One region of the Paenibacillus sp. W4I10 genome, then DNA from elsewhere that is predicted to be linked to it. Evidence: riboswitches for the same ligand, from Rfam matches in the RefSeq annotation. Region 1 holds a riboswitch; the other holds the start of a gene.
The links. A riboswitch is a leader RNA that binds a small molecule or an ion and turns the genes downstream of it on or off. The one in region 1 is predicted to bind FMN.

Region 1 (10,668 bases):
TTGCTTAAGCCACAGCTTGAGCGCGTCTGTTGCCCTAAGCATAATTTTCACATCTTTAGCCCACTTCTTGACTTTGCGTTTGTTGACCCGCTCACTTCCATGGGCCTCGCCTCTCGAATGATTCATGGAATGTTCGGTCTTGACCAGAAAACCTTCCTTCATATTGCGAAAAACAATACTCGGGATCTCATAGTTAATCCGCACAATTCCATAGAGAAGACGAACATTAATATTGGCGTAATCATCACTTTTATGTTTACTGAATGTAAAATGTACATGAACATTTGAGATGAGGACTGCGGCAATCAGCAATGCGAACAACAAACCGATTCCTCCAAGCCAAATCCACACAGGCCTTACCTCCAAGCCCTCAATTCTTTTCTCGTCTAGTATGGCACTCTGAATAGGAAAAAATTCACGTCTGACCTAAAAATCCCATTACATATTTGTTTGGAAACTGTTCTTTTCACCATTTATCTAAAACAATGCACAAAAAAACCGACTCCACTGATGGGTGTCGGTTAGTATGAGCTAGCAAATTAGAGTGAAGAATCCGTATTATCGTCTTCGTTGTCGATATGACTTAGGTCATCCGCCGGATCAGCACTTTCCGGTTCCAGTTGTTGCAAATCCAGTTTGTTGAATAACAGTTGTGTCTCTTCTTCCAGGTTTTCCGAATCTTCGAACAAGCCTGGTTCCGGAAGGTCTTTAATTGAAGCCAGTCCGAAATAATCCAGGAATGACTTGGTCGTTCCATACAGAATTGGTCGTCCGATGGCCTCGGCTCGTCCCACTTCAATAATCAGATCCTTATTCACAAGCGTATGGATGGCCCGCTCCGATTTTACACCGCGGATTTCCTCAATCTCTACCCGTGTAATCGGCTGACGATACGCCACAATGGCCAGCGTCTCCAGAGCCGCCTGGGATAAGGACGTGCGTGCGGGAGAGTATGCCAGTTTCTCGAAATAGACAGCGTGGTCAGGCAAGGTGCCCAACTGAACTACACCAGCGATCTTGAGAATCTGTACACCTCGTCCCTGCTGTGAAAATTCATGAATCATCTCCTCAATCGCGTCCGTTACAAGCTCAACTCGCTGGTCGACGATCTCGGCGATTTGTTTGATACTCAGACCTTCTTCTCCGGACAAAAACAGCAGGCCTTCAATAATCGATTTCAATTTCGGAAAATCCATGATTCTTTGTTTCCCCTCTCCACTCCATAACGATATCCTCAAACATCCGTTCCTGATAACAGACAATCTGCTTCATCTTCATCAGTTCCAGCACCGCCAGAAAAGTGACAACAATCTCATGGCGATAGATATGCTCATCCATCAACTTGGAGAATAACAGTCTGCCTCCCGGCCCCATACTTTCCAAAGCGCCGATGACATCCCGTATCCGGTCCTTAACCGAAATCTCATCCCGTTTGATCCGGGTTACAGTTGTACGCTTCTCAGCCTTGCGTAGCGCCTTCTGAAAGGCTGCAATCAGGTCAGAGGTGTGTAAACCCTCAACCGGGTTCGATTGGGCTTCTACGGGCATATAGGGGCGCAGATCCTCGGGCTCTTTGGAAAATATAAGGCTGCGTTCCCACTCCCGTTCATGAAGATGACGCGCAATTCCCTTGTACTTGCGATATTCTATCAGACGTGCAATCAGCTCTGCACGTGGATCATAATCTTCTTCTTCCATAAAATCATAATCCTCAAAGTCCTCAATTACCGGTGGTTTGGGCAGTAAAAGTTTGCTCTTGATCGACAGCAATGTTGCTGCCATGACCAGAAATTCACTCGTAATATCCAGTTCCAGTTCCTGCATCGAATGCAGATACGCCATGTATTGATCGGTAATATCGCTGATGGGAATATCCTGGATATGAATTTCAGCCTTATCAATCAGATGAAGCAGCAGATCCAAAGGCCCTTCAAAAGTCTCCAGTTTGTATGTAACTACCGTCACTAGACGAATCCTCCCGCCAGAAAAATACAAAACCCTGCTAAGCCGTCCGAATCCGGTTTCCCGTGTTCGTCTGCGCAAAGCAGGGCACTACTATTAAATAAGCACTATTTTAGCTGTTTCGTCAAGTTTGCCATCTCAATTGCCGCCGTAGCTGCATCCCAACCTTTGTTACCCGCCTTGGTTCCGGCACGTTCAATCGCTTGTTCAATATTTTCTGTTGTAACCAGTCCAAAGATCGTAGGCACGCCTGTTTTCAGGTTAATTGCCGCTACCCCTTTAGCCATCTCGTTGCATACATAATCGTAATGTGTAGTTGATCCACGAATGACAGTTCCCAGCGTAATCACCGCATCATACTTGCCGCTCTCCGCCATTTTCTGCGCAATCAAAGGGATTTCGAACGCACCTGGAACCCAGGCTACATCCACTTCATCATCCTGCACGCCGTGACGTTTGAAAGCATCGAGCGCTGCGCTAAGCAATTTACTGGTAATGAATTCGTTGAAACGTCCAACGACAACTCCATATCTGGATCCTTCTGATACTAAATGTCCTTCAAAAAATTGTGGCATTCAAGTCATCTCCCTAACGGTATAATGTAATGTAAGTAACGGAAATCCCTAATTATTATCTTCCATAAATTACATGGTCAACGTTGTTCATCTAAAATATATTTACTGTTCGTTTTGTTCGATATCATCAAACTTGAGCATATGCCCCAACTTGGCTTGCTTGGTATGAAGATAAACCGTATTGTCCTCGTTCTCCTCTATCTGGATCGCGACACGCTCTACGACTTCAAGTCCATATCCTTCAAGGCCTTTAATTTTACGAGGGTTGTTAGTTAACAGTCTGATCTGACGAACCCCAAGGTCTTTCAGTATTTGAGCGCCAATTCCGTAATCACGCAAGTCAGCAGCAAAACCCAAACTCAGGTTTGCATCCACCGTATCCATACCTTCCTCTTGCAGCTTATAGGCTTTGAGTTTGTTGATCAGGCCAATACCCCGACCTTCCTGTCTCATATAAAGCAGTACACCATTGCCTTCCTCATGAATCTGTTTGAGTGCCGCATCAAACTGCGGACCACAGTCACAACGATGCGAATGGAATACATCACCTGTCAAACATTCAGAGTGCACACGTACAAGTACGGGTTTCGAACCATCAATTTCTCCTTTAACCAAAGCCACATGTTCCTTATTGTCCACAGCGTTTGTATAAGCCACCGCTTGAAACTCACCAAAGTCCGTTGGCATACGCACAGCCACTTCACGTTGAACCAGCTGCTCTTTTTCGTTACGGTAACGAATCATGTCCTGAATACTGATCAGCTTCAGATCATGTTTGCGGGCAATCTCCTGCAGATCCGGAAGTCTGGCCATCGTGCCATCTTCCTTAATTACTTCACAGATAACGCCTGCGGGATATGAACCACACATAATAGCCAAATCTACCGCTGCTTCTGTGTGCCCGGCACGACGAAGTACACCGCCGTCTTTTGCAATCAGCGGGAACATGTGACCAGGCTTACGGAAGTCCCCGGCTTTCGCCTCAGAATCGATTAGACCTTTCACGGTAATAGAGCGTTCATGTGCCGAGATACCTGTTGTCGTATCTTTGTGATCCACAGAGACGGTGAAGGCTGTTCCATGGAAATCCGTATTTTGTTGAACCATCGGTTTCAGGTTAAGTTCGTCCGCACGTTGTTGTGTAATCGGAACACAGACCAGACCTCTACCTTCAGTAATCATGAAATTAATGACTTCAGGTGTCGCCTTTTCGGCCAAAGCGATAAAATCGCCTTCATTCTCCCGATCTTCATCATCCACAACAATGACAGGTTTACCACGCATGAGATCATATATGGCTTCTTCTATTGTGTCCAGAATGGATTGTTCTGACATTGTTCCACCTCCAGTTAATTTCTGTTCTCTATTTATGCAAATCCGTGATTGGCGAGAAAATCTTCACTGATACTGCGCGGCTTGCCAGCACCCGTCTCCCGATGTCCTCTCCCATACTGGAGCAGATGATCCACATATTTGCCCAAAATATCGCATTCGATATTAATGGTATCCCCTGTCTTTTTCACATTTAGTACAGTTTCACCAATGGTATGCGGGATAATGGAAACCGTGAATGCGGTATCCGACGTATGGACAACGGTCAAACTAATGCCATCCAGTGTAACCGATCCTTTGGGGATCAGATATTTGAACAACTGGTGATCATCAGGCTTGATCTCAAACACAATTGCATTTTGATCACGTGTTATACTGCCAATCACTCCAGTACCATCTACATGGCCCTGAACGATATGGCCGCCAAAACGACCGCCTGATTGCATGGCCCGCTCCAGATTAACTTTACTGCCAGATTGCAGCTGACTGAGATTGGTATGACGATAGGTTTCAGGCATTACGTCGGCGGTAAAACCTCCACCTTCGAGTGTTGTTGCTGTTAAGCACACGCCGTTTACTGCTACACTATCACCAATCTTCAGATCGTCCATGATGGCGGAAGCTCCGATATTCAGGACCATCGCTTCGCCTTTCCGACCAATACGCCGGATCTGACCGACTTCTTCCACCAAACCGGTAAACATGCTGCCGCCTCCCTTTTTCAAGTTATAAAGAACCTAACTTTCTACTTTAAAATCCATTTATTTATTCAGGCCACACCGGAATACCGCCAATGCTGATATTATCTCCAACTTGTTCGATCTCCAACTGATTCAATTGAATCGCCTGATTCATACGTTCCACACCCTCGAAGCGGAAGCTTCCAGGTGTATCATAACCGCCTACAATCTTCGGAGCGATAAACATGAGCAGTCGATCGACCAACCGTGCCTCCAGCATGGCTCCATTCAAGGTGCCTCCACCTTCAAGCAAAATCGAACCAATCTCACGCTCACCCAACTTGCTAAGTCCGTTTAACAGATCCACACGTGGTCCAGGACCACAGCGTATAATTTCGACGCCGTAGGCTTCCAAACGTTCAGCAGCTTCAGGACTGGCTTCGTCTGTTGTCAGCACCCATGTTGGAGCAAGACCATCCTTAACCATTTTGGCACCTACGGGAAGACGTAACTTGGAATCCACCACAATGCGCACTGGACTAATGCCTTCGACTTGCAAACGGGTTGTAAGTTCCGGATTATCGGCGATTACCGTGTCGACGCCAACCATAATTCCCTGGTGACGATGACGAAGGGCATGCACAATCTCACGAGCGGGCTCGTTAGAGATCCACTTGCTGTCTCCGCTGCGAGTAGCAATTTTGCCATCCAAAGTAGTAGCCGTCTTCAGTGTCACAAAAGGTAGACCCGTTGTAATAAATTTAATGAATTTTTCATTCATGCGTCTTCCACGCTCACGCAGTACGCCAACTTCAACTTCAATGCCTTGTTGACGAAGCATGCTTATGCCCCTGCCGGATACTTGCGGATTTGGATCTTCACAACATACCACAACACGTTTCACCTTCTCATGAATCAGGCGTTCACTACAAGGTGGCGTCTTGCCATAATGACTACAAGGCTCAAGTGTAACGTATACCGTACTTCCTTCTGCATCACTGCCTGCCATGTTAAGTGCATGCACCTCTGCATGACCGGTTCCACGTTTCAGATGGCTCCCCAGGCCTACAATACGACCCTCTTTCACAACTACACATCCAACGACCGGATTGATCCCCGTCTGTCCCTGTGCTCGTTCCGCCATATCCAATGCCAGTGCCATATAAAATTCATCATTGATCATTTCCAAATCCGTTCACCCCGCGGTTTAAAGTCTTGTTTATTAAAAAATCCCCGTCGAACAATCAGTTCGATGGGGATGATGAGAGACAAATGTCACCAGCAGGAGTGAAATGGATACAGCACGCCAACACTTTGCCCAAAACTTCATTTCGGGCAAGTGAAAATAGACACATACCTTAATGAACATCAATTACAGGTAAAGAGCTTTTATAGTGTGGCATATGTATGGAACTTTCCGACGTAACCGGATCTTCCCTGCACAGTGCAAGACATTACAAATCGTGACTGTGCAGCAATACTCCTGCTGAATGCAAACCTGTTAGGTCTGCACCTCTCCTTCTCCCATCCAGACTATACTGTCGGTTCTGGAATTACACCAGATCAGCCATCTGCCAAGGGCAGACAGGTCACGGACTTTGCATCAAGTGCTGGACACATAGGTCCTTACACTTCCTGCATCACCGCCGGTAGGGAATTGCACCCTGCCCTGAAGGATTGCTTTCGTTATTACTTGGATGTTAGCACTTTAATGCCAAAAAATCAATTGTTTTTTGTTCCTTTTTGTCACATACTAACTTTTAATAAGCTAAGAAACAACAAAAAACCGCTTCCTCTCAAGGAGGCACGGTTTTTGCTTGGAGGCACATTTCACATCCATCGCATCATTCTACATATCAGGAAAACACCAGCTCGCCATATGCTTTAATTCTTTGGCATTATGAAATGGAGTGCGGTCAGGTTCTTGCAGGGGTGAAGTTGGAAGCGGGAACTCTCTTGCCACCCTTCTGACCCAACTTGTGGAATCGATCGCAATAGCCGAGCATTTCCAGCGTCCGTTCGCTCTCGGTCGAAACGTCCCATGCAAATCTGCTTTTCCCGGCATCTCTGGAAAGACACCATCCAGATATTCTACGATGACACGCTTGTCTCTGACTTCATGACAATACACCGTCACCCATACACCTTCCCGCACCCGAACAGCATACACATCTCCAGACTGTACCTCCCCGGTACCTGCATCAGGAGATGCCTTTGGTACTTTTCCGCGAACACTTCTCTTCTTCTCCAATGCCCCTAAGATTGTGTCCTTTACAGCTGGACTCTCATCAGGCTTATCCGCAAGAGATATATTACTCAGATCAAAATCATGAAATATCTTGTTCAGGTTGTTCTCATTAATTCCGACAGATGAGTCCCACCACGCCAGAGGGGCCTGCACTTCAACACGCATATTGGGGCGTGCGTCACGCTGCATGTAAGAGGTGAATTCCGTGATCATTCCGGGATGTTCCGCCGTATCCAGTATGCCAATCAGAGCTAACGTCTCAAGCAAATCACGGTAGGCATATTCCTTCTGTGTAGGCAAAAGGCGTTCCTTCTTGAGCGCTACTGCTGCCTTGCTGTAACGTGTTTTGGGAGGTAGTTCGCGCAGCACCGTTAACACGCACGGAATGTCCAGCGGTCGTAATCATTGGGTATTGGAATCTCCTGCGCGGCAGCCAGCTCTCGGAGTGCCAACACATATCCAAAAGGATCACCGTCCAACGGGGTTCCATTGGTCATCCGCCAATACCATTGCAGCGTCGTGTCGGTTGCTTGATCTACACTTAATCCGCAGATCTTGCAAGTGTTCGAAGATGGATATGGCGTATGTTCATGACTTGGCATACTGCTCGCAATAAGCTTGCCCGTAAGCAACGAGCGCCAGATCATGGGTGCGGACCACAAAGAGGATACAAAAGCCTGCGCTGCATCATTTATCGTCCATTGATTTGCAACTTTTTTCAGCTCAGTAATCGTTTCATCATGTTGCGGACGTACAAATCGATTCGGTTCATGCCCGGCTGCCTCAAGCGCTTCTCGATCCTTTACGGATAGACTATCCGGAACGACATGCCGCGATGCCTGCAGTTCTTCATCCCACAACGTGCGCTCACTATAAATTTGTTTTAACAAGCTTAGCTGAGTAACCATATCCAAGGTTTAATTCATCCTTTCTAATCATCGATTTCAAGTATGTAAAAAAAATAAAAAAAGTGCTTCTATAAAAGAAGCACTTCATGTTTGGATCCAGTTAAGGTGAAGGTATTAAGCTTCTACAACTTCAACAGTTTCCATTTTGTCTTTACCTTCTAAAGCGTCCACGAACTCCATACCTTTGGTTACTTTGCCAAATACCGTATGTTGTCCATCCAAATGTGGTTGCGGTTGGTAGCAGATGTAGAACTGGCTTCCACCTGTGTTACGGCCAGCATGTGCCATAGCGAGTGTTCCGCGCTCATGTTTGTTCGGGTTGATTTCACAGTTGATTGTGTACCCTGGGCCACCTGCACCGGAACCGTTAGGACATCCGCCTTGAGCTACGAAGCCCGGGATAACGCGGTGGAAAGTAAGGCCATTGTAGAAACCGGAGTTAGCCAGTTTCTCAAAGTTTGCTACTGTGTTTGGAGCTTCTTGATCGAACAGATCGATCAAAACTTCTCCGCCGTTTGCCAATTTAATTTTCGCTTGTTTCGCCATATGTAAATGACTCCTTTCGTATTGACCATCGTTAATGGTGCCAGAACGCATGACCCTGGGCCAAGCATTACAGCACTTTTCTTAGTGTACACCGAAAATGTCTGGATCGCAAAAAAAACGGCAACTTTTTTCATGATTTAGCTCAAATACGCAAAAAGCAGACGAAAAAGGAAGTTCCCTTTTCATCTGCTTCAACTTTAAGATCACTATATCTTGAATAATGCAGAATCGTATTATCTTTTGACGAATTAGCGAGTTACTGGCTGTTTTCCAATGCGCGCTGGTACCAGGTCATTCTGGATGATATCTTGATACGTCTCACGGCGTACCACGACATCTCCTTGACCGTCTTTGACAAATACAACGGCCGGACGACGAATCCGGTTGTAGTTGCTTGCCATGGAGTAGTTATACGCGCCTGTGCAAGCTACAGCGAGCAGATCGCCACTTTCCACTTTTGGCAAGTCCAGATCCCAGATCAGCATATCGCCACTCTCGCAGCATTTACCCGCAACAGATACCGTTTCCTGAGCAGCCTCATTCGCACGGTTGGCAAGCACAGCTTCATACTTGGATTCATACAAAGCAGGACGTGGGTTATCGGTCATACCACCATCAACGGCAACGTATTTACGCACGCCTGGAATGTCTTTGCTAGTTCCAACTGTATAAAGCGTTGTTCCCGCTTCACCCACGATGCTACGGCCTGGTTCAACCCAGATCTCAGGTACGGCATAGCCGATTTGAGCAAAATGATTTTTAACTGCGTCTGTAATAGCCTTCACGTATTGCGCAACTTCAAGCGGCGTATCTCCGTCGATATAACGGATTCCGAATCCACCACCAAGGTTAACCACTTTGAAAGCAACATTAAGACGCTCATATACACTTGCTGCAAATTCAGCAACACGTTGAACAGCCATCTGGAAGCCTTCAACTTCGAAGATCTGGGAACCGATGTGGGAATGCACACCCAGCAATACCAGGTTAGACTGCTTGGAAGCCAAGTCAATCGCTTCAAATGCTGTACCATTACCGATATCGAATCCAAATTTGGAATCCGTCTGACCTGTGGAAATATATTCATGCGTATGGGCCTCAACACCAGGCGTCACACGAAGCAAAATGTTTACTTTACGATTTTTGTCCGCAGCTACAGCCTGCAACAGATGTAATTCATTGAAGTTATCAACAACAAAGCATCCAATCTCTGCATCAAGAGCCATTTCGATTTCTTCCAGCGTTTTGTTGTTACCGTGGAAATGAATGCGCTCAGCCGGGAATCCTGCTTGCAGTGCAGTGAACAATTCACCATCAGATACAACATCCAGGGAAAGTCCTTCTTCAGCTGCAAGTGCACACATCGCCATTACACAGAACGCTTTACTTGCGTAAGCAACCTGGAAACCCAGTCCGGAAGCACGGAATGCTTCCATGTACTCTCTACAACGCTCGCGAACCAATTGCTCGTCCACAACGTACAGGGGAGTTCCAAATTGTTCTTTCAGATCTGTTGCATCAACTCCGCCAATCTCCAGATGCCCTTGCGCATTTATTTTACTTGTACCATGTAAATACATAATCTGCATTCCTCACTTTTTTATATACTGGAACATTTGCTATTCCAATGATTTTACACCAGTATATCAAATTAGGCGGCGAGATGAATGGATTTTTCGGAAGATCATTTGTGTTTTTTACTTTTTCGCAGTTCACCGTCCGGATCATCGGACATTTTGGTGTTGTCACGGGTTTTGTTAAATGATGGACGTTTTTTATTTTCCAGCAGCGGAAGCCGGAATAAAAAGTTACCTAAGGCCTTTGCATTAAACGGTATAAAAGGCCAGAGATACGAAGAATTGTAAGACCGGTGAACGGTGAGCGCCAATATGAGTAGTGTACTGCCCACGACCAATCCAGGAACCTTGAATATCGCTACTGCAATGAGCAGAAACAACCTGACCAGCCTATTGGCAAGTCCCAGCTCGTAACTCGGGGTGGCAAACATTCCGATGGCTGCGATCGCCATATAGAGTACAACCTCATTGACAAAATATCCTGTTTTCACGGCGATATCCCCGACTAGAATTGCCGCGATTAAGCCCATGGCCGATGCGAGAGGTGTAGGCGTATGAACCGCTGCCATACGTAATAAGTCGACGCCAAGCTCGATCAGTAGAAACTGTAGAATCAGCGGTAACTTTACATTTTCCTGTGGACCAATGAAGTCCAGTCCCATCGGTTTAATTGAAGGATCAATAACCATCAGCAGCCATAGTGGTAGCAAAAACAACGATATGAGAATCCCTGCAAAACGCACCCATCGTAAATATGTTCCCATTAAGGCAGTCTGTCTGTTCTCCTCCGCATGCTCACACAGGTCGAAGAAGGTCGTAGGCAGAATCATCACACTGGGG
Region 2 (10,668 bases), 570 kb from region 1:
TGTTTCCAGTAGCGCTTATGCTATATGGGTTGTCTTTTTTATCACCGACATTTACAGAACATATTGAGATAGGGCGAGGATTCACGTTGAATTATAGTTCTCCTGTATTTCAGATTTTTTTACCCGTGTTACTATTGGTTGTCATCCTATTGAGAAAGAAAGGTATGCAGAAAAACGAAAAAAACTAGTGGGAAATATGAGTGCAATATGCTCTGGAATCAAAAAACGACTCAGTCGTAAACTGAGTCGTTTTTAAGCGTTAATCATTAATTATCATCCAACAATTTTAACGCTATGTCTGACTTCTGCAAATCGTGTTCAACTTGTTCTTCTATACTATAGGGATGATACATCTCATTTTTGATCATATAGTCTGCGATCTTTTGGTGGGTTTCGATTGCAGTATCCAATTGAGCCTTAAGGACTTTCCGAACTCGGGGGGTTGCAGTTTCGGTAAGAGCTATTGCATAGGTACGTACCGCTGACTTAGCGGAGAGGAGCATATCGGTGGCAATGGACAAATCATCCATGGGAGCAACGGCTTTAACGAGCATTTCTTTCGTTTTGGTTGTAGTCATAAGAGCAACCTCCTTATTTTAATAGGGATTTTAAATCTTCAATAGCTTTGGAAGAGTTATTCAAATCTTCTTCGATTAAGGATTTTAGTGTGTCGTCTTTTACGAGTTCCAGCATCGTTACGGCTTTGGTGGCACACGAAGTTTTGAGGGTTAGCAGTTCATGTACTTCGAGTTTCTCATGTAATGCAAGTTCCTTAGTTGCCATTATTAAGCACCTCCAAGAATTGATTATTCTATTATGTTAGTACCCTGCTATAAAGCGTATAAACAGGATTAATTCGAAATATTTTAAAAAAATAGAAATTTAAACTTTATTTGTCTGTTGATTTCATATCCAGGTCATGGTGAAGTTCTGTGGCAGGGATAACGGGCTCATGTATCTGTCCCTTTGGAACAGGGTTGGAGATATATACATAGTCTCCGCTTCCATCAGGTGCACTTCCTGCAGCCCATAAACCTTCGGCGGATTCAGTTCCCTCGGAGAGATTCCAGAATTCATAGGCTTGCGGCTGTGATTCTTGCTCGGCTTCTGGAGGGAAAGAAGCTGGAACAACGACTCCGTTTTTTTCCTCCAGTTCCTGAATAGCTGCCATCCATTGATACTGGTGATAACGGTCACGTGCTAACATTTTACGGAAAGTAGCCCGTACGCCTTCATCTGTTGTCATATGGTACAGTCTTGCTACCTGAAGGCGACCCTGACTCTCGGCATGCAAATTAGAACGCATGTCCGCAAGCAAGTTACCGCTTGCCACGATATAAGAACCATTCCACGGAACACCGTTTGAGTTGGTTGGTAAGCCACCCAGACCACTGACGAGCAGATGTTGGGGATTGATACCGCCCATAATTGCAGCTGTCACAGGATCCTCTGCGGCTTGTTGTTGTGCCTGAGGAGTAGCACCATCCAGCAACTGACTGATTAATGAGCATAGCATCTCAACATGTCCAATTTCTTCGGTGCCAATATCCATGAGCATATCTTTATATTTCTCTTCACCTCGGCAATTGAATCCCTGAAAAAGGTACTGCATCATGACGGTCATTTCGCCAAATTGTCCTCCCAACACTTCTTGAACCTGACGTGCAAGCATGGGATCGGGACGATCTACTTTAACTTCAAATTGTAACTCTTTCTGATGTCGAAACATATGATTCCCTCCAATAAAGATGTTTTAAATTTCTGAATGAATTCAAAATTTTATTAACCTGATCATTGGAAAGTAAACAGTTAAATAACAAAAAAGACAAAGCAGAAGATTGGGGGCTTCTTCTGCTTTGTCTTTTCGATTCACTACAACATATTGTTAGACGTCTTCTGAACTCTATTCTGAATCCGGTCTTTTAACTTGAAGCGGTGGGGGAATAAGCCAACCTTTTTCTTTGTTCATTTGTAGAATTCGGAGGCCTAGAGCTGTTTTGGTCGCATGATATTTAGCAAATAACGCGCCAATATCTTCTCTGATCGATTGCCCAATCGTTTGGCTTGCAGCAACCAGACCCATGGATGTATCGGCTGTTATTTTTGCAGCAATCTCGGGATCTGTGAATCTTGCGCCAGCCGGGATATCCTCAAACTCTACATGTGGTCTTTCCGGCAGTGTTGGTGCAGGGGCAATACCATTTTCAGTCAATAGTGTATCGCATTCTTTAATTTCCAGTTTGGCTTGGTCCAGCAGATCTTCCAAGATTTTCTTTAAATCTTTATCTCCTGCATGACTCATATAAGCTTGATAGCAAGATACAGCGCCTTTGGCTATTGTGGAACATTGCCATACACTAAAGATTTCACCATAATGCATCGGCTCGTTCTTGGGGTTGCCACTTAGAATACCCATGATTTGATTTCCCTCCAGTATGTTAATTTACCACCAACTTATGATCACCTGTATTCTATAAAATTATGCACTGAACAGGGAATGGAGGATGCTATATAAATTAACATCATAATTATTATGTAAACCAAGACAAATATAAACTATTTTATCTTGTTATTCAAAAAGGAAAAAACCAGCAGAACAGGTCTGCTGGTAGGGTTGCAACGTGTATTTTTAGACTGGAAAAAGTGGGTTCCCATTCATCCCGATCCATAATTCTGACTTTTCAAGCTGTCCAGCCAGATGTAATAACCAATCTTCGCGTCCCTTGGTTGCCATCACCTGAACACCCATTGGCAAACCTTCTGGTGTCATATGCAAAGGCACACTTATCGCAGGCTGGCCTGTTAAATTCGCAAGCTGGGTGAACGGAGTATACGTAAGACTTGGCTCAAACATTTCATAGATGAGTTGTTGCTGCTGGGTCTTGTCCAACTCACTAATTCGCATCAGATTACGGATCTGTTCATCATGAGGTGTTAATTCTCCAATCTTAGGCGCAGGAAAAGCATTAACGGGTGTGACGTAGAAGTCATAACGCTCAAACAAGGTAGACATCTGAGCTGCAGCTACATCCCATTCAGCTAAGCTATGTACAAATTCCGCGGCGGACACCTTTTTGCCAGCTTCAGCCAGAACCCAGGATTCAATCTCCATATCATCGGAGGTCAGAGCCCGGCCCATGGAACGTTCCATGGAAGAGATCATCGCGGCCATCTCTCCACTGTTCATCATGTAATAGTTCTCCATCAATCTGACTCCGTTGACTGGACTCAGTTTTTCTTCAACATGATGCCCTTGGTCTTCCAACCAGCGAACGAGTTTGTGTACAGATTCTTTGGCTTCTGCACTGACGGGTGTACCTACAGGTGAATCTGTTGTGTATGCGATTTTCAATTTGCGTTGATGAGGGTAGCTCATATCTGCCAAGTAACTGCCTGGGAATAGTGGTGCATGAAACGCAGCTTCAGGCTGAATGACTTGCAATGTATCGAGCAGGGCGGCACTGTCCCGAACCGAGCGGGATAGGGCAAAATCAATGGATGCGCCTTGCCATTGACGACCAACTCCCGGTCCTACAGGTGTGCGCCCGCGGGTTGGCTTTAATCCAAACAATCCGCTAAAGGAAGCTGGGATACGAATCGAACCTCCTCCGTCACTGGCTCCGGCAAGAGGAACAATACCCGAAGCTACAGCGGCAGCGGCACCACCACTTGAACCACCTGGGGAGTGATTGATATTCCATGGATTGCGAGTTGGACCATGAAGCCGGGGCTCCGTAATATTTTTCAAGCCAAACTCGGGCGTATTCGTATGTCCTATGATGATAAAACCCGCATCACGAAGTCGAGTGACAAAATTGGAATTGCGTAATGCCCGATGCTCGCTGAACAGACGAGAGCCTGAAGTCAGAAATTCACCTTCCAAGGATTGCGAGATATCTTTCAGGAGCAGGGGAACACCGGCAAAAGGTTGTTCTCCAGGGCGAACAAAACCGGCTTCCTCACGTGCGCGATTTTCATATGTACGAATAACCGCATTAAGTTGCGGATTCACTTCTTCAAGGCGTGCAAACGCCGCTTCCAGCATTTCAACCGGGGATACTTCCCGGGATCGGATCAGTTCAGCCAAACCTACGGCGTCGTAGGAGGTATATGAGAATGAAGACATCATGATCGTTCCTCTCTGAATATAATTCATCTGTTTATTCCATATGTCATCGTACCACCGGATTGGATAAAAGACAAAACATAGAAGAGACTTATCGAGTAATGGAAATAAAAAAACCACTGCTCATCTAATTTGATGTGCAATGGTTTTATTTTTATATTTGACTATTTGTTTATATGAGAACCTCGGATATATCCACTTACTCTGTACGCAGCTTCGGTGCCGCATCGGCCGCAGTTGATGATCTTTCCTGCTGTCTGGAAATGGCGAAGAGGGCTACCCAGATCAGGATAAAACCAAGCAGCTGTTCCCATGTAATCAGTGTACGGAAAGCAATCCAGTTCACCAACACACCCGCCATCGGGAAGCTAAGTTCCGCGAGTGTTGCAACAGAGGCTTTGGTTGACGACAGACCTTTGTAATACAACAGAAGACTTAGCAAACCTGGTAACAATGCCTGACCGAGAATATTGAGGATAACAGCAGTCTGTTCACCCGTTCCGGATGGAAACGTCCATGCTGCACCTTCGTTCCACGTCATAAAGATCAGGAGCGGGAGAGCAACGACAAAGCGCAGGGAGGTGACCGTTTCATAACGCGCCTGCCCCAGCATCAATCGGCCCATAACGGTTGAACCTCCCCATAAGGCAGCAGCCCCAAGGGATAACAAGCTTCCAGCATGAATCCAGTTGTCCCAGTTACCTAATGGCATTGTGAAGCCAAATGTAAGCAGGTAGGTTCCTGCTAATGCAATGAAGAACAATCCACCGAAGCGCCGTGGTAACGTTTCTTTCAATAACAGTTTAGCCAGCACGATAGCGAAGAGCGGTTGCATTTTTTGCAATAAAAGCACCGTATTCGGATCGTTATGTGTAAGCGCCATGGTGAACAATACCGTTGCGAGTGCTGATCCTCCCCATGAAATAAAAATCACGGCTATCCAGTGGCGAGCGCGCAGGTTCTTCAGGTCAGACCGGAATTTCCACAGCACGGGAATGGCAATAAGACTGACGATGATATGTTCCACCAGTACAATCTGCGTGGATGTCATCGTGTTTAGCAAAATAATGCGGAAGAGTGGGTCGACACCCCATAAGGCGGCGCCGAGAACTACAAGCCAGAATCCGGTATTACTTCGTTCCTTGCGGTAAACAGGTGATGCTGCTGATGCCTTTTCCATATTCAGGACTCCTTCGTCAGAACACGGAATCTTCAGTTGGCAAAATCGACAAAAGCCCCCGTTTTGGTATATACCAAATAAACGGGGGCTCATCCAAGGACATGCGTCAGGAAAGAGGCCTTCCCGTGAACGGCATGTCAATGTGTTGATCTTCTCTCATCCGGACTGTACCGTCGGCCTTGGATTCACACCAAGTCAGTCGCTAAATGTCCTTTGTTAAGAACAAATAGCGAGTCGCGGGCTGGTTCCGAAGAACATCACCGCCGGTTGGGAATTGCACCCTACCCCGAAGATCCTATTCAATTATATAGTGGGTTGAACAAGCTGTAACATTAATAATTTCATCTTATTCCTGTAAGCGCTAGCAGTTCAAGCATTTTTTTAGAAAACGATTTTCCAGCTTCCTTGTTGTCTGCGAAGAAGCACGATCTGACCTGCGTGATACGCATCATGGAGTACCCAGCGAGCTAGTTCGTGTGCCCATTTCTCTTCGGATTCCATATATGCGGCTTCAAGATCTGACTCTTGTAGCGCAGCCAATTGATCTCGCAACTGCTGGGCTAATCGATTTGTACCCTGTAGCAGTGTATTCCATCCAGTTGCGTCCGTTGCATCTCCAGGATTCCCAAATGTGTATTCATTGGAGTCTACAGCAGGAAGCGTAGGCTCCTTACCTTGCATGCGACATAATAAGCGATGGTTGTAATAATACATATGGTTAACCAACTGCCAGATGCTTAATCCCCCTGAGGGTGGAATCCAGGCTGCTTGTTCTGCTGTAAGACCCTCCAAGGATTTCGACAAAGGTACAATCCAATTACATTGATCCCACGTATCATCCTTTTGAATAAGTAACACATCTAGTGCTGTTGTTTTTGTCATTGCCTTTTCCTCCTTGCGTATAATTGTGATTTGTGATGTAACTAGCTAAAACTTATTATTGAGATTACACTTAATATAACACATCAAAGATAAATTGTAACCTTCTTTATTTACTTAGATGGTTACATGAACGGAGGTATATATGGACAGACTTTGGACCGATTTTGTAAACAGCGATTATCATGATTGGCGTGGGGGAGATCGATCGGAGGACAGGCTCGGTAAGGCGAACTGGCAGCAAGAATTTTTGGATCGATGGCAACTCCAGGCTTCTGTACCTGCATCTCCAGAAGATGAGTTATCGATGAGAAATTTCAGGAATGATTTGTTGGCCCTTGGAGCCCGCTTGTCTTCTGGAGCATCATTAACGGATAAAGAAAAACAATGGTTGAATGGTGTTATGGAAGCAGGACATGTGAGAAGAACATTGACTATAATTGATCAGGGATTGAAACTCCAACTAATAGCTGTAGAAGCTCACTGGCAACAGGTTATGGCTGAGGTAGCTGCTGATTTTGCTTTGACTCTGGTGGAGGGAGAAGGGGGAAGGATTCGGATCTGTGATAATTCGGATTGTCGCTGGATGTTCTATGATGATACCCGAAGCAGAACACAGAAGTACTGTGATGATAAGATGTGCGGGAACTTGATGAAAGTCAGAAGATTTCGAGCGAAACGAAAAACCCAAAATTGATAAATATTAACATTAACTATATAATGTATATATACTAGCGAAAAAACAGTCAGAAGCCGTTCGGATTCGTATGCAGGATATGTTCGTCTTTCAAACCAATAAGATGGGAGATGTGTCTTGTGCGGACAAGTTATCTGTTGAAAAATGGCTGCGTGTTGTCGATGGATGCTCGAATTGGACAGTATAAAAGGGCGGACGTCCTGATCCAGGATTCACTGATCACGGCGGTCCAGCCCGACCTGGATATTCCGGATGTGGAGGTCATCGATGCTTCATCCATGATTATTATGCCTGGGCTGGTGGATACACATCGGCATATGTGGGAATCACTGGTCAAAACAGCGGGAACCAATTGGTCATTGCCTGTTTATTTGCAGAATCTCTATTATGGTGCGATGGGAAGTAAGCTCCGCCCACAGGATAGTTATATTGCTAACCTGCTCGGTTCCTTGGAAGCGCTTAATGCAGGTGTTACGACAGTGTTGGATTGGAGTATGCCATATTCCCCTGACCATACGGATGAACTGATTCGTGGTCTTCAGGATGCGGGGATTCGGGCAGTATTTGCTCACGGAGTGCCTGGTGAGACGAACTACTGGAACCGGGATAGTCAACTGACATATTCAAATGATGTGCGAAGAGTCAAAGAACGTTATTTTTCATCACGGGATCAATTGCTTACTTATGGGCTTGCCATTCGTGGTCCAGAGTTCAGTCATTGGGATACAACCGTAAAAGAGATCGAGCTGGCCCAAGAACTGGATGCCATCTGTTCCATGCACGCCGGATTTGGCAGCTGGGGATCGGTAGATCGCTCAATTAGTCACATGTATGAAGCGGGGTTGTTAAGTCCTCGAGTAAATATTGTTCATGGTAACACCATGGGGATGGATGAATATAAAATGTTGGCGGATAGCGGTGCTTCCCTGTCGGTCACACCTGAGGTTGAAATGATGATGGGGCATGGATACCCGGCCACCGGCTATTTTCTTGAACATGGTGGAACCCCTACACTTGGTGTAGATGTTGTAACGTCCACAGGCGGAGATATGTTCTCGCAGATGAAGTTTGCACTTCAGGCTGAGCGATCCAGAGCCAACGAAGAACTTCTGCAGCAGGGTGAGATGCCAGGTGAATTAAACTTGCAGTCCAGCCAAGTACTTAGATTTGCAACTTCGGCTGGTGCACAAGCATTGGGATTAGAGCAGAAGGTCGGTACGTTGACCCCGGGAAAGGAAGCAGATCTGATCATGATTCGTACTACTGATCTGAATCTGTTCCCCGTCCATGATCCAATCGGCGCTGTCGTGCAATTTGCCAATCCATCCAATGTGGATACGGTCTTTGTGGCAGGTAGACTCGTGAAGCGAGAGGGTAAGCTGTTGCATGTTGATTTGGATGCGATTCGTCATGCAGCGATGCAAAGTCAAGAATATTTGTTATCCCAATACCGGATGTCGGACGCGGAGAGAATTGCTTTTTCCTGATTCGCTTTTTCATATAAGCTAAGAAATATTTAACTCGTATTTTCATATACACCTCAAGCTGTATAAAGAGGAAAGGAAGAGCCATATCATGTGATGTGGCTCTTTTACATGCTAGCATATCGTCGAATTAGACAGGATAACGGAGGAAGGGACAGCGGAAAAAGACGAAAAAAGCTCTCATTCTTGCAACTTCAGATAACAAAGTATTAAAGTGCATAATTTATGAAATTAGGGCTTGTAAAAACTGCGCATAATATAAATTATACGCAGTTTTGTTTTAAATCCATTTTCATATTCATCCACGTGCAACATATCATGATAATTTTCGCGGAAAAAGAACAAAATATGTGATCTCCAAAAATAAATTTAACCAAGCAACGCGATAACGTGTAGAATTCGATAGGTTTTTATAGGTGATCGATAAGATAGAACAAATGACTTTTTCATAGAACAGATGAGAAGCCATCCAATCTCTGCTACATCCATAGCACATTTCAAGATTTATGATGAGAGGAACATGACTATGCGTGAGAACGAACATCGATCTTCATTATTTCGTAAAAAACCAATTGCCTCAGCGGGTGATAACAGCAGTGCATTGAAAAGGGCGCTCGGTCCGTTGGACTTAACCACACTTGGCGTAGGAGCTATTATTGGTACCGGGATTTTTGTGCTGACCGGTGTAGCTGCCGCAACGTATGCTGGCCCGGGCCTTGTACTGTCATTTTTGCTGGCAGGTATCATATGTGCATTCGCAGCATTATGTTACTCGGAATTTGCCTCAAGCATACCGGCATCGGGTAGTGCGTACACGTATAGTTATACGGCTTTTGGCGAAGTGATTGCATGGATTCTGGGATGGGATCTGATATTGGAGTATGGATTCGCAAGTGCGGCGGTAGCCAGCGGGTGGTCGGGATATTTCCAGACGTTATTGTCCGGATTCGGATTGGAGTTACCCCATGCGCTTACGAGTGCGTTCAGCCCGGAAAAGGGAACCTATTTTGACATCACAGCTGCGGTCATTACGTTAATTATCACTTTCCTCCTTACCCGAGGGGTGAAGGAAGCTGCTCGTGCGAACGGCATCATGGTAGCGATTAAAATTATCGTGGTGCTGATCTTCATTGGTGTAGGTGTTTTCTATGTAGAGCCAACCAACTGGCAGCCATTTTTGCCTTTTGGTATCTCAGGTGTAACAGCTGGAGCAGCAACCGTATTCTTTGCTTACATCGGATTTGATGCGGTCTCCACAGCGGCAGAAGAGGTCAAGCGGCCTCAACGGGATTTGCCGATTGGAATTATTGCGTCACTAGCGATCTGTACCGTTCTCTACATTGTTGTATCATTGATTCTCACAGGGATCGTGCCGTATAACATGTTGAATGTAAGTGATCCAGTTGCGTTTGCATTTGAATTTGTTCAATTAAAGGGATTATCCTGGATTGTATCTCTTGGAGCGATTGCGGGGATTACGACGGTATTGCTGGTCATGATGTATGGTCAGACACGTTTGGCTCTATTCCATGTCTCGTGACGGACTACTGTCACCTGTCTTCTCCAAGGTTAGTGGTAAAAGTCAGACACCAGCGGTAGGGACATGGGTTGCAGGCATTATCGTGGCTCTGTTCTCCGGGTTCATCTCGTTGGGACATTTGGCGGAGCTTACGAACATCGGAACATTGTTTGCTTTTGCAGTCGTAAGTCTGGGCATTATTGTGTTGCGTAAAAATATCCCTGATCTCAAACGCGGATTTCGCGTTCCACTTGTGCCACTGATTCCGATTCTGAGTGCCTTGGGTTGTGTATACTTGATGACACGCCTTGCAGCGCTGACATGGATTACGTTTTTTGCTTGGTTGATCATCGGATTGATTATCTACTTTGCGTATGGACGCCATTATAGTCATCTGAATCCGGCACGCCGGATCTCCAGTGTTTTCAGAGCGAAGGATAAATAGATTAGTTGAGAACGTCTTTAACCGAGAACATCTTCATTTTTCCTCATTTCGTATCGCTTAGGCGAAGCGGGATGGGGATTTTTTTAGATAGAAAAATAAAGGATGATAACAGCAGGGGAAGGTTGGAATTTTCTTCATATATGGGTAAGTAATAAGGGACGTAACCAACTTAATCACAGGGGCGGGGTTGCGGCTAAGCCAAATATGAAATATATTTGGGGATGTGACATGCCATCAGACATAAGAGAGGGGATGTATCATGAACACACCATTACATACGAATTCAGATCATCAAAATGCAGCTTTTGGATTTGCACTAGCTGACTCATCCGTACTTG

Region 2: another riboswitch for FMN. It lies ahead of QF049_RS05725 (DMT family transporter); the one in region 1 lies ahead of ribD (bifunctional diaminohydroxyphosphoribosylaminopyrimidine deaminase/5-amino-6-(5-phosphoribosylamino)uracil reductase RibD).

What each region holds. Positions count from the first base shown of each region.
Region 1 is NZ_JAUSXX010000001.1:662,951-673,618, reverse strand. It holds gene QF049_RS03035 (DUF2953 domain-containing protein) at 1-351, opposite strand, end outside; gene scpB (SMC-Scp complex subunit ScpB) at 540-1,196, opposite strand; gene QF049_RS03025 (segregation and condensation protein A) at 1,165-1,965, opposite strand; gene ribH (6,7-dimethyl-8-ribityllumazine synthase) at 2,070-2,537, opposite strand; gene QF049_RS03015 (bifunctional 3,4-dihydroxy-2-butanone-4-phosphate synthase/GTP cyclohydrolase II) at 2,640-3,872, opposite strand; gene ribE (riboflavin synthase) at 3,905-4,573, opposite strand; gene ribD (bifunctional diaminohydroxyphosphoribosylaminopyrimidine deaminase/5-amino-6-(5-phosphoribosylamino)uracil reductase RibD) at 4,635-5,738, opposite strand; FMN riboswitch at 6,062-6,230, opposite strand; gene QF049_RS03000 (hypothetical protein) at 6,399-7,175, opposite strand; gene QF049_RS02995 (hypothetical protein) at 7,169-7,711, opposite strand; gene QF049_RS02990 (peptidylprolyl isomerase) at 7,820-8,251, opposite strand; gene lysA (diaminopimelate decarboxylase) at 8,500-9,831, opposite strand; gene QF049_RS02980 (spore germination protein) at 9,936-10,668, opposite strand, start outside.
Region 2 is NZ_JAUSXX010000001.1:1,233,610-1,244,277, forward strand. It holds gene QF049_RS05695 (GerAB/ArcD/ProY family transporter) at 1-188, shown strand, start outside; gene QF049_RS05700 (spore coat protein) at 267-578, opposite strand; gene QF049_RS05705 (spore coat protein) at 592-783, opposite strand; gene QF049_RS05710 (manganese catalase) at 890-1,729, opposite strand; gene QF049_RS05715 (DUF3231 family protein) at 1,904-2,416, opposite strand; gene QF049_RS05720 (amidase) at 2,630-4,126, opposite strand; gene QF049_RS05725 (DMT family transporter) at 4,326-5,306, opposite strand; FMN riboswitch at 5,451-5,604, opposite strand; gene QF049_RS05730 (DinB family protein) at 5,688-6,188, opposite strand; gene QF049_RS05735 (CGNR zinc finger domain-containing protein) at 6,331-6,882, shown strand; gene QF049_RS05740 (amidohydrolase family protein) at 6,993-8,369, shown strand; partial or broken gene bcaP (branched-chain amino acid transporter BcaP) at 8,893-10,330, shown strand; gene QF049_RS05750 (hypothetical protein) at 10,590-10,668, shown strand, end outside.